DNA from 2 places in the Pseudomonas sp. Eth.TT006 genome. Region 1 is predicted to be linked to the other one. Evidence: predicted binding sites of a transcription regulator. Region 1 holds the regulator's gene; the other holds the start of a gene.

Region 1 (5,851 bases):
GGCTTCGCTGGCCGGTTTTTCCGGTGGCGGCGTAGCGGCGGCACGGGCCGGAGCCGGTGCAGCAGCGGCTGCCGGTTTCGGCGTTTCGGCTTTTGGCTCTGGTTTGGGCGCGGCTTTCGGCGCAGCGGCCGGAGCGGCTGCAGCCTTGGCGGCAGGCGCGGCCACGGTCGAAGCGCTGCCCGCAGCAGCGGTGCCGACTTCGGTGAATTTGCCCTTGCCGTGCAATTCGTCGAGCAGCGATTCGAATTCGTGATCGGTGATCAGGTCGCTGCCGGCAGCGGCGGCCGCTGGCGCGGCAGGTGCCGCCGGGGCCGAGGCGATGGCCGATTCCAGCGCTTCAACGGCAAAGTTGCCCTTGCCATGCAACTGATCGAGCAGCGCTTCGAATTCGTCGTCGGTGATGTCCGAGCTGTCGCCTGCAGCGGGTGCCGCTGGCTTGGCCGCAGGCGGTACAACCGCGTCAGCCGCGAACTGGCCTTTGCCGTGCAACTGATCGAGCAACGACTCGAATTCGGCGTCGGTGATTTCATCACTGGCCGCCGCATCGGCAGCTGGCGCAGGGGCAGCAGCGGCCGGGGCTTCAGCTTCGGCCTTGGCGGCGCTCAGCGAATCCAGCAGCTGTTCAAATTCGTTATCGGTGATGTCGCCCGAATCGGCAGGCTCGCTCTCGACGACCAGCTCTTCGATCATCTCGGCCACCGGCGATGCCGGAGCTTCGTCGGCCGATTGCGGCTCGGCCAGACGCGCCAGGGCGGCCAGCAGTTCCGGGGTCGCGGCGGTGATCGGTGCACGTTCACGGACTTCGCTGAACATGCTGTTCACCGCGTCCAGTGCTTCAAGCACCACGTCCATCAGTTCTGCATCTACGCGACGCTCACCCTTGCGCAGGATGTCGAACACGTTTTCGGCGATGTGACAGCACTCCACCAGCTCATTGAGCTGAAGGAAGCCGGCGCCCCCTTTTACAGTGTGGAAACCGCGAAAAATTGCGTTGAGCAGATCTGCGTCATCCGGGCGGCTTTCCAGCTCGACCAGTTGTTCGGACAGTTGCTCAAGAATCTCGCCGGCCTCAACCAGGAAATCCTGAAGGATCTCTTCATCGGCGCCGAAGCTCATTAATGGGGTGCTCCTACAGGTCTAAAAACCCAAAAAACCTAAAATTCCAAAACACTAGAACCCGAGGCTGGATAACAAATCGTCCACATCGTCCTGACCGGACACAACGTCTTCTCGTTTATCGGCATGAATCTGCGGACCTTCACCCTGCGAGAGATGTTTTTGTGGATCTTTTTCTGCAAGCATCGCTTCGCGGTCATGTTCGATGCCGGCAAAGCGGTCGACCTGACTGGCCATGAGCACGAGTTTGAGCAAATTGCTTTCGACTTCGGTGACCAGTTGGGTCACGCGCTTGATCACCTGACCGGTGAGGTCCTGGTAATCCTGGGCCAGCAGGATGTCATTGAGATTGCTCGACACCGCACGGTTGTCCGTGCTGCTGCGTGTCAGAAAACCGTCGACCCGGCGCGCCAGTTCACGGAACTCTTCCGCCCCGACCTCACGGCGCATGAAGCGGCCCCAATCGGCGCTCAAGGTCTGGGCTTCGTCAGCCAGGCCATTGACCACAGGGGTCGCGCTTTCCACCAGATCCATGGTGCGGTTGGCCGCGGCTTCGGTCAGTTTGACCACGTAGCCCAGGCGCTCGGTGGCGTCGGTGATTTGCGACACTTCCTCGGCCTGCGGCATGTGCGGGTCGATCTGGAAGTTGACGATCGCACTGTGCAGTTCACGTGTGAGCTTGCCCACTTCCTGGTACAGGCCGCGGTCACGGGTCTGGTTGAGCTCATGGATCAATTGCACCGCGTCGCCGAACCTGCCTTTTTCAAGGCTCTCGACCAGTTCGACCGCGTGTTTTTTCAGGGTCGATTCGAAATCGCCCAGTGAAGATTCGTTATGCTCCATAGCTCCCCCGCGCGTTCATCAGCCGATGCGTTCGAAAATCTTCTCGATTTTTTCTTTCAACGCCTGAGCCGTGAAAGGTTTGACCACATAGCCGTTTACACCGGCCTGGGCCGCTTCGATGATCTGCTCGCGCTTGGCTTCAGCGGTCACCATCAGCACCGGCAGGTGCTTGAGCTTTTCATCGGCACGCACGTGGCGCAGCAGGTCGATACCGGTCATGCCGGGCATGTTCCAGTCCGTTACCAGAAAGTCGATGCTGCCGCTGTTGAGCACCGGAATGGCAGTGATGCCATCGTCAGCCTCGACAGTGTTGGTGAACCCGAGATCACGCAACAGGTTCTTGATGATCCGCCGCATCGTTGAGAAGTCATCAACGATGAGGATTTTCATGTCTTTGTTCAATTCGACCTCCAAGCAGTCTTAAACGCGCCCAGCACCTGGACGCGCCATTTCAATCAATCCGGCGTAACACTCAAAGACTGTCTGGAGCACAACAGAGCAAGACCGGTGCCGTTCACCACCGCACCAGCCTCGTTCGCAGTGTCCCCACACTGCCTTCAGCGCGCTCGCCACTCCCCCAAACGCCCCCGCAAACGGGCCGCGCACTGGCTGTGTAACTGGCTGACCCGCGATTCACTGACGCCAAGGACTTCACCGATTTCCTTGAGGTTCAGCTCTTCGTCGTAGTACAGCGCCAACACCAGTCGCTCACGCTCCGGCAAATTGGCAATCGCGTCCGCCAGCGCCGCCTGGAAGCGTTCATCTTCCAGATCGCGCGACGGCTCCATATGAGCACTGGCGCCATCCTCGTGCAGCCCTTCATGTTCGCCGTCCTGCAACAGGTCGTCGAAACTGAACAGGCGACTGCCCAAGGTGTCATTCAAAATCCCGTAGTAATCGTCGAGACTCAATTGGAGTTCGGCCGCAACCTCGTGATCTTTAGCGTCACGGCCGGTTTTCGCTTCAATTGAGCGAATTGCATCGCTGACCATCCGGGTGTTGCGGTGAACCGAGCGTGGTGCCCAGTCGCCTTTGCGTACTTCGTCGAGCATCGCGCCGCGGATGCGAATGCCCGCGTACGTTTCGAAACTGGCGCCTTTGCTGGCGTCGTATTTGGTCGAGACTTCGAGCAGGCCGATCATCCCCGCCTGAATCAGATCTTCGACCTGCACACTCGCCGGCAAGCGCGCCAGCAAGTGATAGGCAATGCGTTTGACCAGTGGCGCGTAACGCTCGATCAACTCGTACTGCGCGTCACGTGCCGATTTCTTGTAGTAGTTCATACCGCTCGCAGTCATAACACTGGCCCTGCCGTTTGCTGCACGAGGCGTTCGACGAAAAACTCGAGGTGACCGCGCGGGTTGGCAGGCAGCGGCCAGGTATCGACCTTCTGCGCGATCGCCTTGAACGCCAGCGCGCACTTGGAACGCGGAAAGGCTTCGTAGACGGCGCGCTGCTTCTGCACGGCCTTGCGCACGCTTTCGTCGTACGGCACGGCACCCACATATTGTAAGGCGACGTCGAGGAAGCGATCCGTGACCTTGGTCAACTTGGCGAACAGGTTGCGCCCTTCCTGCGGACTCTGCGCCATGTTGGCGAGGACGCGGAAGCGGTTCATGCCGTAATCGCGGTTAAGCAGTTTGATCAGCGCGTAGGCGTCGGTGATCGACGTCGGCTCGTCGCAGACCACCAGCAACACTTCCTGCGCGGCACGGACGAAACTGACGACCGAGTCACCAATGCCCGCAGCGGTGTCGATCACCAGCACGTCGAGGTTGTCGCCGATGTCGCTGAAGGCCTGAATCAGACCGGCATGTTGTGCCGGGCTCAGGTGAACCATGCTCTGGGTGCCGGAAGCGGCCGGTACGATGCGGATCCCGCCGGGCCCCTGCAACAGCACGTCGCGCAGCTCGCAGCGACCTTCGATCACGTCAGCCAGCGTGCGTTTTGGCGTGAGCCCCAGCAGAACGTCAACGTTCGCCAGTCCCAGGTCGGCGTCCAGCAGCATGACCCGACGGCCAAGCTCTGCCAGCGCCAGAGACAAGTTCACTGACACGTTAGTCTTGCCGACGCCACCTTTGCCGCCGGTCACCGCGATCACCTGTACGGGATGCATGCTGCCCATGTTATTTCTTTACCTTGTCTTGCATAGACGGAGGCCACATTACTGGCTGCGCGTTCACAACCGGAACAATGCGTGGCAGGCCATCGATGTAGGTACAAAAACTGTTCATTACCTCAGCCAACCTGCTTGGTCGGGCTGTGGTAGATATCAGCGAACATGTCAGCCATGGCTTCTTCGCTGGGTTCTTCCTGCATTTGCACGCTGACGGCGCGGCTGACCAGTTGATGACGGCGCGGCAGATGCAGATCATCCGGAATCCGTGGGCCATCGGTCAGGTACGCGACCGGCAATTCATGACTGATTGCCAGGCTCAACACTTCGCCGAGACTGGCCGTTTCATCCAGTTTAGTCAGGATGCACCCGGCGAGCCCGCAACGCTTGTAACTGTGATAAGCGGCGGTTAGAACCTGTTTCTGGCTGGTGGTTGCCAGCACCAGATAATTTTTTGAACGGATGCCACGCCCGGCCAGACTTTCCAGCTGCATGCGCAGGGCCGGATCGCTGGCCTGCAGGCCGGCGGTGTCAATCAGCACCACGCGTTTGCGCAGCAGTGGGTCCAGCGCCTGAACCAGCGACTGGCCCGGGTCAACGTGAGTCACCGGGACATTGAGAATGCGGCCCAGGGTCTTGAGTTGTTCCTGCGCGCCGATGCGGAAGCTGTCCATGCTGACCAGCGCCACGTTCTGCGCGCCGTACTTGAGCACGTAGCGCGCGGCAAGCTTGGCCAGGGTGGTGGTCTTGCCCATGCCGGCCGGGCCGACCATGGCAATCACTCCACCCTCTTCCAGCGGCTCGACTTCCGGCACGGCAATCATCCGCGCCAGGTGCGCGAGCAGCATGCGCCAGGCCTGACGTGGTTCTTCGATATCGGTGATCATCGCCAGCAGGTCGCGCGACAGCGGCCCGGACAGACCAATGCGTTGCAGACGGCGGTAAAGATTGGCTTGCGCCGGACGGCTGCCCTGCATCTGGTTCCAGGCCAGGGTGCCGAGCTGCACTTCCATCAGCTCACGCAGACTGTTCAATTCAAAACGCATCGAGTCCAGTGCACGCGGATCGACACCGGCAGATGCCTGGGCAGGCGCCGGCGCCGGACGTGCCGGAGCAGCGTAAGTCGGCTCGCTCAACGGCTCGGCTGCGGTCAGCGGCAAACCGGCGGTCAGCGTCTGGCGGGCGTCGATCGGCAGCCCGGCGAACAACTGGCGATTGGTATTGCCATCGGCTTCGCCACGCAGGCTCAGCTCGGCCTGGGCGGTGACGATGCGCGACTGGGTCTTGCGCAGCTCGTCTTCGAGTTCCATGTTCGGAACCCGAGGCGCCAGCGCCGACAATTTGTAATCCAGTGCCGCCGTCAGCTCGACACCGCCGGCAATACGGCGGTTGCCAATGATCGCGGCATCAGCGCCCAGCTCATCACGAACCAGCTTCATGGCCTGACGCATATCGGCGGCAAAGAAACGCTTAACTTGCATAAACCACTACCTCAGCCGTTGGGCCCTACTGTCGCAACGATGGTCACTTGCTTGTTGTCCGGAACTTCCTGATACGCCAGCACGTGCAGTCCCGGGACTGCGAGGCGGCCAAAGCGCGAGAGCATCGCGCGTATCGGGCCTGCTACCAACAGGATCACCGGTTGACCTTGCATTTCCTGGCGCTGCGCCGCTTCGATGAGCGAACGCTGCAGCTTCTCGGCCATGCTTGGCTCCAGCAGAACACCCTCTTCCGAGCCTTGTCCTGCCTTCTGCAGACTATTGAGCAATATTTGTT
Region 2 (5,851 bases), on a different contig from region 1:
TTGACGCGGGCGTACAAGGGCGCCGGACTGTCGCCCAGGTTCGCGGCCAACGGAGAGACTGGAGGCGGAGTCGGCACGGTGAATCCCTGTTCATTGATGAAAGTGGCTAGCTTGCCGGAGTTTACCGGGCAGGCAAACGTCTGTATATGTATATACAAATAACACACGATGGGGTGCTGAACCATGTCCGCCTTCTTTGCCGAACGCGCACTGCTGCCTAACGGATGGGCCAACAATGTACGTCTTGAGGTCAGCGCCGATGGCATGCTGACCCACATTCAGGCCGATTCCACCGCAGACGGCGCCGAACGGCTGAGCGGTCCGCTGCTGCCAGGCATGCCCAATCTGCACTCGCACGCGTTCCAGCGCGCGATGGCCGGGCTGGCCGAAGTAGCTTGCAATCCCAACGACAGTTTCTGGACCTGGCGCGATCTGATGTATCGGCTGGTCGGAAAGATCAGCCCGGAGCAGCTCGGGGTGATCGCTCGTCAGCTGTACATAGAAATGCTAAAGGCCGGTTACACCTCGGTCGCCGAATTCCATTACGTGCACCACGACCTTAACGGTCAGCCGTATGCCGACCCGGCGGAACTGGCGTTGCGCATCAGCCAGGCGGCGACTGATAGCGGCATCGGCCTGACGCTGTTGCCGGTGCTCTACAGCCACTCGGGGTTCGGCGGTCAGACGCCGAACGACGGCCAGCGCCGCTTTATCAACAGCAGCGAAAACTACCTGAACCTGCAAGCGCGCCTGCAGCCCTTGCTGGCGCAGCAAAAGGCGCAATCGCTGGGTCTGTGCTTTCACTCGCTGCGTGCGGTCACCCCGCAGCAGATCAACGAAGTGCTGGCAGCCAGCGACAAGCAGTGCCCGGTGCACATTCACATCGCCGAACAACAGAAAGAAGTCGATGACTGCCTGAGCTGGAGCGGCCGGCGTCCATTGCAGTGGCTCTACGAAAACACCGAGGTCGATCAGCGCTGGTGCCTGGTCCACGCGACCCACGCCAACCCGGAAGAAGTGACGTTGATGGCCAACAGTCGCGCGATTGCCGGCCTGTGCCTGACCACGGAAGCCAACCTCGGCGACGGGATTTTCCCGGCGGTGGATTTCCTCGCTCAGGGCGGGCGCATGGGCATCGGTTCCGACAGCCATGTGTCGCTCAGCGTGGTCGAGGAATTGCGTTGGCTGGAATACGGCCAGCGTCTGCGCGATCAGCGGCGTAACCGTTTGTATGGCGCGGAGCAGCCGATGGTCGGGCGCACGTTGTATGACGCGGCGCTGGACGGCGGCGCCCAGGCGTTGGGGCAACCGATTGGCGCGCTGGAGGTTGGCAAACGCGCGGACTGGATCGTGCTCGATGGCAATGATCCGTACCTGGCCACCGCAAGTGGCGACGGGATTCTGAATCGCTGGTTGTTCGCCGGCGGCGATCGTCAGGTGCGCGATGTATTGGTCAACGGTAAGTGGGTGGTGCGTGATGGCCGGCATGCCGGCGAAGAGCAAAGCGCGCGGGCGTTCACTCAGGTCTTACGCGATCTTTTAGGCTGACATATAACAAAAATGTAGGAGTGAGCCTGCTCGCGATGGCGGTGTGTCAGTCACATATTTATGTCTGACACACCGCCATCGCGAGCAGGCTCACTCCTACATTGGTTTTGCGGTGATGCTTAATTAGAAGTTTTGGCCATCTGCCGATCAGTCGCGCGCCAGATCAGACGGGTGGTGTCGTACCCCTGCTGCCGTGCCTTGCTCAGCAACTCTTCACGCACCACACCGTTGACGGTTGGCGTGCGGGACAGCAACCACAGGTACTTGCGGCTCGGGTCGCCGACGATGGCAGTCTTGTAGTCATCGCTGACGTACAGCACCCAGTATTCGCCCTTCGCCACGCCGGGAATCAGCCGCGAGAACCAGGTATCGAACTCGACCCACAATTTGTCGGTCTTGCCCGGCACCTGTGGATAAGCCTTGCCCTTGGCCTCTTCCCATTGCCAGTCGGCGGTCAGGCAGCGATTGAGCACATCGACATTGCCGTCCGGCCGGAGCGCGTAATGAGCTTCGGATTGGGCACAATTGCGCTGAAAGTACATGGGTAACCGCGCCAGCTCATACCAGGTGCCCTGGTAGCGCTTGAGATTGACGCTGCTGACCGTCTTCGGAGCCAAAGGATCGACGCCGGAACTGGCGCAGCCGGCCAATACCAGGCCGGCAAGAAGGACAAACAATAACCGCTTCATTTTTTCTTCTCCGTGGGCGCGAAGCCCCGGTTTACTTCAGGCCTTGGCCGGAAAACATCAGCACTTTGTCACCGGCGTACTGCACGCTGATAAAGCTGTTTTTATCGCCCCAGGTGCAACTGGACATGCCGAGCGCGCCCGAACAGTCGGTGGGCTTGCCGAGCAGGTTCTCGACTTCGGCCTTGGCCATGCCGGCCGAGAGCTTCGAGTAGTTTTCCTGATTGACCTTGCTGCAAGCGGCCAACAGCACGCAAAAGGTCAGAACGGCGATAGATCGCAGCGACATGAAGTGACTCCTGGAGCGGAAGGGGGATGGCAGGGTGCCAACCAGAAGCTTAGAAGAGAAAACCCTTATCTGGTTCCGTGGGCTGGCGGCTATTTATTAACCCGCCCGTCGGGCATTTGCCGATAAATCAACCACCTTGCGCCGCTATTGCGCATTTCGTCGCATTTCCCGCAAACCGCCTAATCTTTGGCACCCGACGGTCGAAAAATAAGAGCAGCGCAAAGCCAGCGAGTGTGGCAAATTGCCGCCCTTTCTCGACCAGCCCCTTCGCGGTAGTTCATTCGATGACCAGAAACATGAAATTCAGCCACAAGATCTTGTTGGCTGCCGCCCTCGTGGTGGCCGTTGCATTCGCCTGTTTCATTTTCTTCAACGACTATCGACAACGCGAAGCCCTGAGCAGCAGCACCGAAGCCACGATGCAGGAACTGGGCAGCCTGACCACCAGCAACATCCAGACCTGGCTGGAGAGCCGCATCCAGTTGCTGCAATCTCTGTCGCAGCAAGTCGCCGTGGATGGCAGCGCGCCCGCCAGCCTGAAACGCATCATCGACCTGCCCGCCTACACCGGCAATTTCCAGCTCAGCTACTTCGGTGGCACCGACGGCGTGATGTTCTCGGTACCCGCCGGTAACCGCGCGCCGGACTACGACCCGCGCGCCCGCGGCTGGTACAAGGCGGCCAATAGCGCGCAGCAGACCATCGTCACCGAACCGTACATTGCCGCCTCGTCGGGCAAACTGGTGATCACCGTCGCCACCCCGGTGCAGCGTCAAGGGCAGATGATCGGCGTGGCCGGGGCGGATATCGACCTGAGCAGCGTCAGCGCGATCATCAACTCGCTGAACTTTGGTGGTCACGGCCAGGCGTTTATTGTCAGCGCCGACGGCAAGATCCTGATTCACCCGGACAGCAAACTGGTGCTCAAGACCCTCGCCGAGGCCTACCCGAATGGCGCGCCGAAAGTCAGCCCGGGCCTGAAAGAGGTCGAGTTCGACGGCAAGACCCAACTGATCTCGTTCACCCGCGTCAACGGCGTGCCGTCGGCTGACTGGTACGTGGCGCTGGTGCTGGACAAGGACACCGCGTTCTCGATGCTCAGCGAGTTCCGCACCTCGGCGCTGATCGCCATGGTGATTGCCGTGGTAATCATCATCGCCCTGCTCGGCATGCTGATCCGCGTGCTGCTGCAACCGCTGCTGACCATGGGCCGCGCGATGCACGACATCGCCGAAGGTGAAGGCGATCTGACCAAACGTCTGCAGATCCACGGCAACGACGAATTCGGTGCGCTGGGTACCTCGTTCAACCGCTTCGTTGAACGGATTCACACTTCGATCCGCGAAGTGGCCTCGGCCACCGGCCAGGTCAACGAAGTCGCCCTGCGCGTGGTCGCTGCATCGAACTCGTCGATGTACAACTCCGACCAGCAATCCAGCCGCACCAACAGCGTGGCTGCCGCGATCAACCAGCTCGGCGCCGCCGCCCAGGAAATCGCGCAGAACGCCGCCCTCGCCTCGCAGCACTCCAGCGATGCGCGCAGCCTGGCGGTCGACGGTCAGCAGGTGGTGGATAAAACCATCGTCGCCATGCAGCAACTGTCGGCGAAGATCAGCGACTCCTGCAGCAACATCGAAACCCTCAACAGCAATACGGTGAACATCGGGCAGATTCTCGAAGTGATCACCAGCATCTCGCAGCAGACCAACTTGCTGGCCCTCAACGCCGCGATCGAAGCCGCCCGCGCCGGTGAAGCCGGACGTGGTTTCGCCGTGGTGGCGGACGAAGTGCGCAACCTCGCCCACCGCACCCAGGATTCGGCGCAGCAGGTGCAGAAGATGATCGAAGACCTGCAGGTCGGCGCACGTCAGGCGGTGACCATCATGACCGAGAGCCAGCGCGAGAGCGAAAGCAGCGTCGGCATCGCCAACCAGGCCGGCGAGCGCCTGGGCAGCGTGACCCAGCGCATCGGCGAGATCGACGGCATGAACCAGTCGGTGGCCACTGCAACCGAAGAGCAGACCGCTGTTGTCGAGTCGATCAACGTGGATATCAACGAGATCAATACGCTGAATCAGGAAGGCGTGGAGAACCTGCAGGCGACCTTGCGCGCCTGCTCGGATCTGGAGCAGCAGGCGGCGCGGTTGAAGCAGCTGGTGGGCAGTTTCAGGATTTAAGGCGCTGCCACTGGCCTCTTCGCGGGCAAGCCCGCTCCCACAGGGTTCTTCGGTGTTCACACAATGTGTGTTCCACCACAATCTACTGTGGGAGCGGGCTTGCTCGCGAAAGCGGCATCAACCGCACTGAACATCTAGAATCTGGAACCCGGCCGGGAAAGGAATTCCAGCTCCTCAGCCGTCGACTCCCGCCCCAACAGCGCATTGCGATGCGGAAACCGGCCAAACCGCGCAATCACGCTCCGATGCCGCTCGGCATAATCCAGATTATCGGCAAATACCTTGGCTCGCGGCTGTTCAGCCACCAGCTCGATAAAGCGTGAAACCGCTTCATTTTGCGCTGCAAGGTTTTCGCAGTGTTCGAACACCAGATAAATGAAGACCCGCTGGATCGGCTTCAGTTGCCGGTCGAAGTCCGCAGCAATGCCTTGGGCGACAAGCTTCTGCGCGCGCAGATCACCGGACCAGGCTTTGGGAGAGTCGCGAAAGATCATTCGCGGCAGTTGATCGAGCAGCAGCACCAGCGCCAGCCAACCTTCGGGACGTTGCGTCCAGTCGGTCAATTCGCCAGCCAGGGCCTGATCGACAAGGACCCCGAAACGCTCACGCGCTTCGAGGTCCTGGCTGTCACGCTTGCCAAACCATAACTTGCCCTTGTCAGCCGAAATCTCGTCGGGTGATTCGGCGTGTCCGAACCACCAATCGAGCAACGGCTGCCAGGGCGCGCTCATGGTTTACTCCTTGTGGTAGGCCGTGGCGCGGGCGACTTCTTCTTTCGAACCGAGGAACACCGCTACGCGCTGGTGCAGGCCTTCGGGCTTGATGTCGAGGATGCGCTGGTGACCGTCGGTGGACGCGCCGCCGGCCTGCTCCACCAGGAACGACATCGGGTTGGCTTCGTACATCAGACGCAGTTTGCCCGGCTTCGATGGCTCGCGGCTGTCACGTGGGTACATGAACAGGCCACCACGGGTCAGGATGCGGTGCACGTCGGCGACCATCGCGGCAACCCAGCGCATGTTGTAGTTCTTCTTCAGCGGACCTTCTTCGCCGGCCAGCAGTTCGCTGACGTAGCGTTGTACCGGGGCTTCCCAGTGGCGCTGGTTGGACATGTTGATGGCGAATTCCTGGGTCGATTCAGGAATGGTGAT

The links. Region 1 encodes FliA, which starts transcription of late flagellar genes. Its sites were predicted from a motif close to CTAAAGTTTNNNNNNNNNNNGCCGNTAA; they were not measured.
Region 2: ACXR0M_RS10745 (methyl-accepting chemotaxis protein) is a predicted target of FliA. The motif match lies at 2,703-2,730, and genes of this name have one in related genera.

Annotation. Positions count from the first base shown of each region.
Region 1 is NZ_JBTJEN010000015.1:100,970-106,820, forward strand. Features, by position in the region: gene ACXR0M_RS22005 (chemotaxis protein CheA) at 1-1,116, opposite strand, end outside; gene ACXR0M_RS22010 (protein phosphatase CheZ) at 1,171-1,959, opposite strand; gene ACXR0M_RS22015 (chemotaxis response regulator CheY) at 1,978-2,349, opposite strand; gene fliA (RNA polymerase sigma factor FliA) at 2,517-3,257, opposite strand; gene fleN (flagellar synthesis regulator FleN) at 3,254-4,084, opposite strand; gene flhF (flagellar biosynthesis protein FlhF) at 4,198-5,556, opposite strand; gene flhA (flagellar biosynthesis protein FlhA) at 5,568-5,851, opposite strand, start outside.
Region 2 is NZ_JBTJEN010000005.1:261,923-267,773, reverse strand. Features, by position in the region: gene ACXR0M_RS10760 (formimidoylglutamate deiminase) at 184-1,548, shown strand; gene ACXR0M_RS10755 (lipocalin family protein) at 1,668-2,237, opposite strand; gene ACXR0M_RS10750 (hypothetical protein) at 2,269-2,523, opposite strand; gene ACXR0M_RS10745 (methyl-accepting chemotaxis protein) at 2,808-4,700, shown strand; gene ACXR0M_RS10740 (DUF924 family protein) at 4,835-5,431, opposite strand; gene ACXR0M_RS10735 (class 1 fructose-bisphosphatase) at 5,435-5,851, opposite strand, start outside.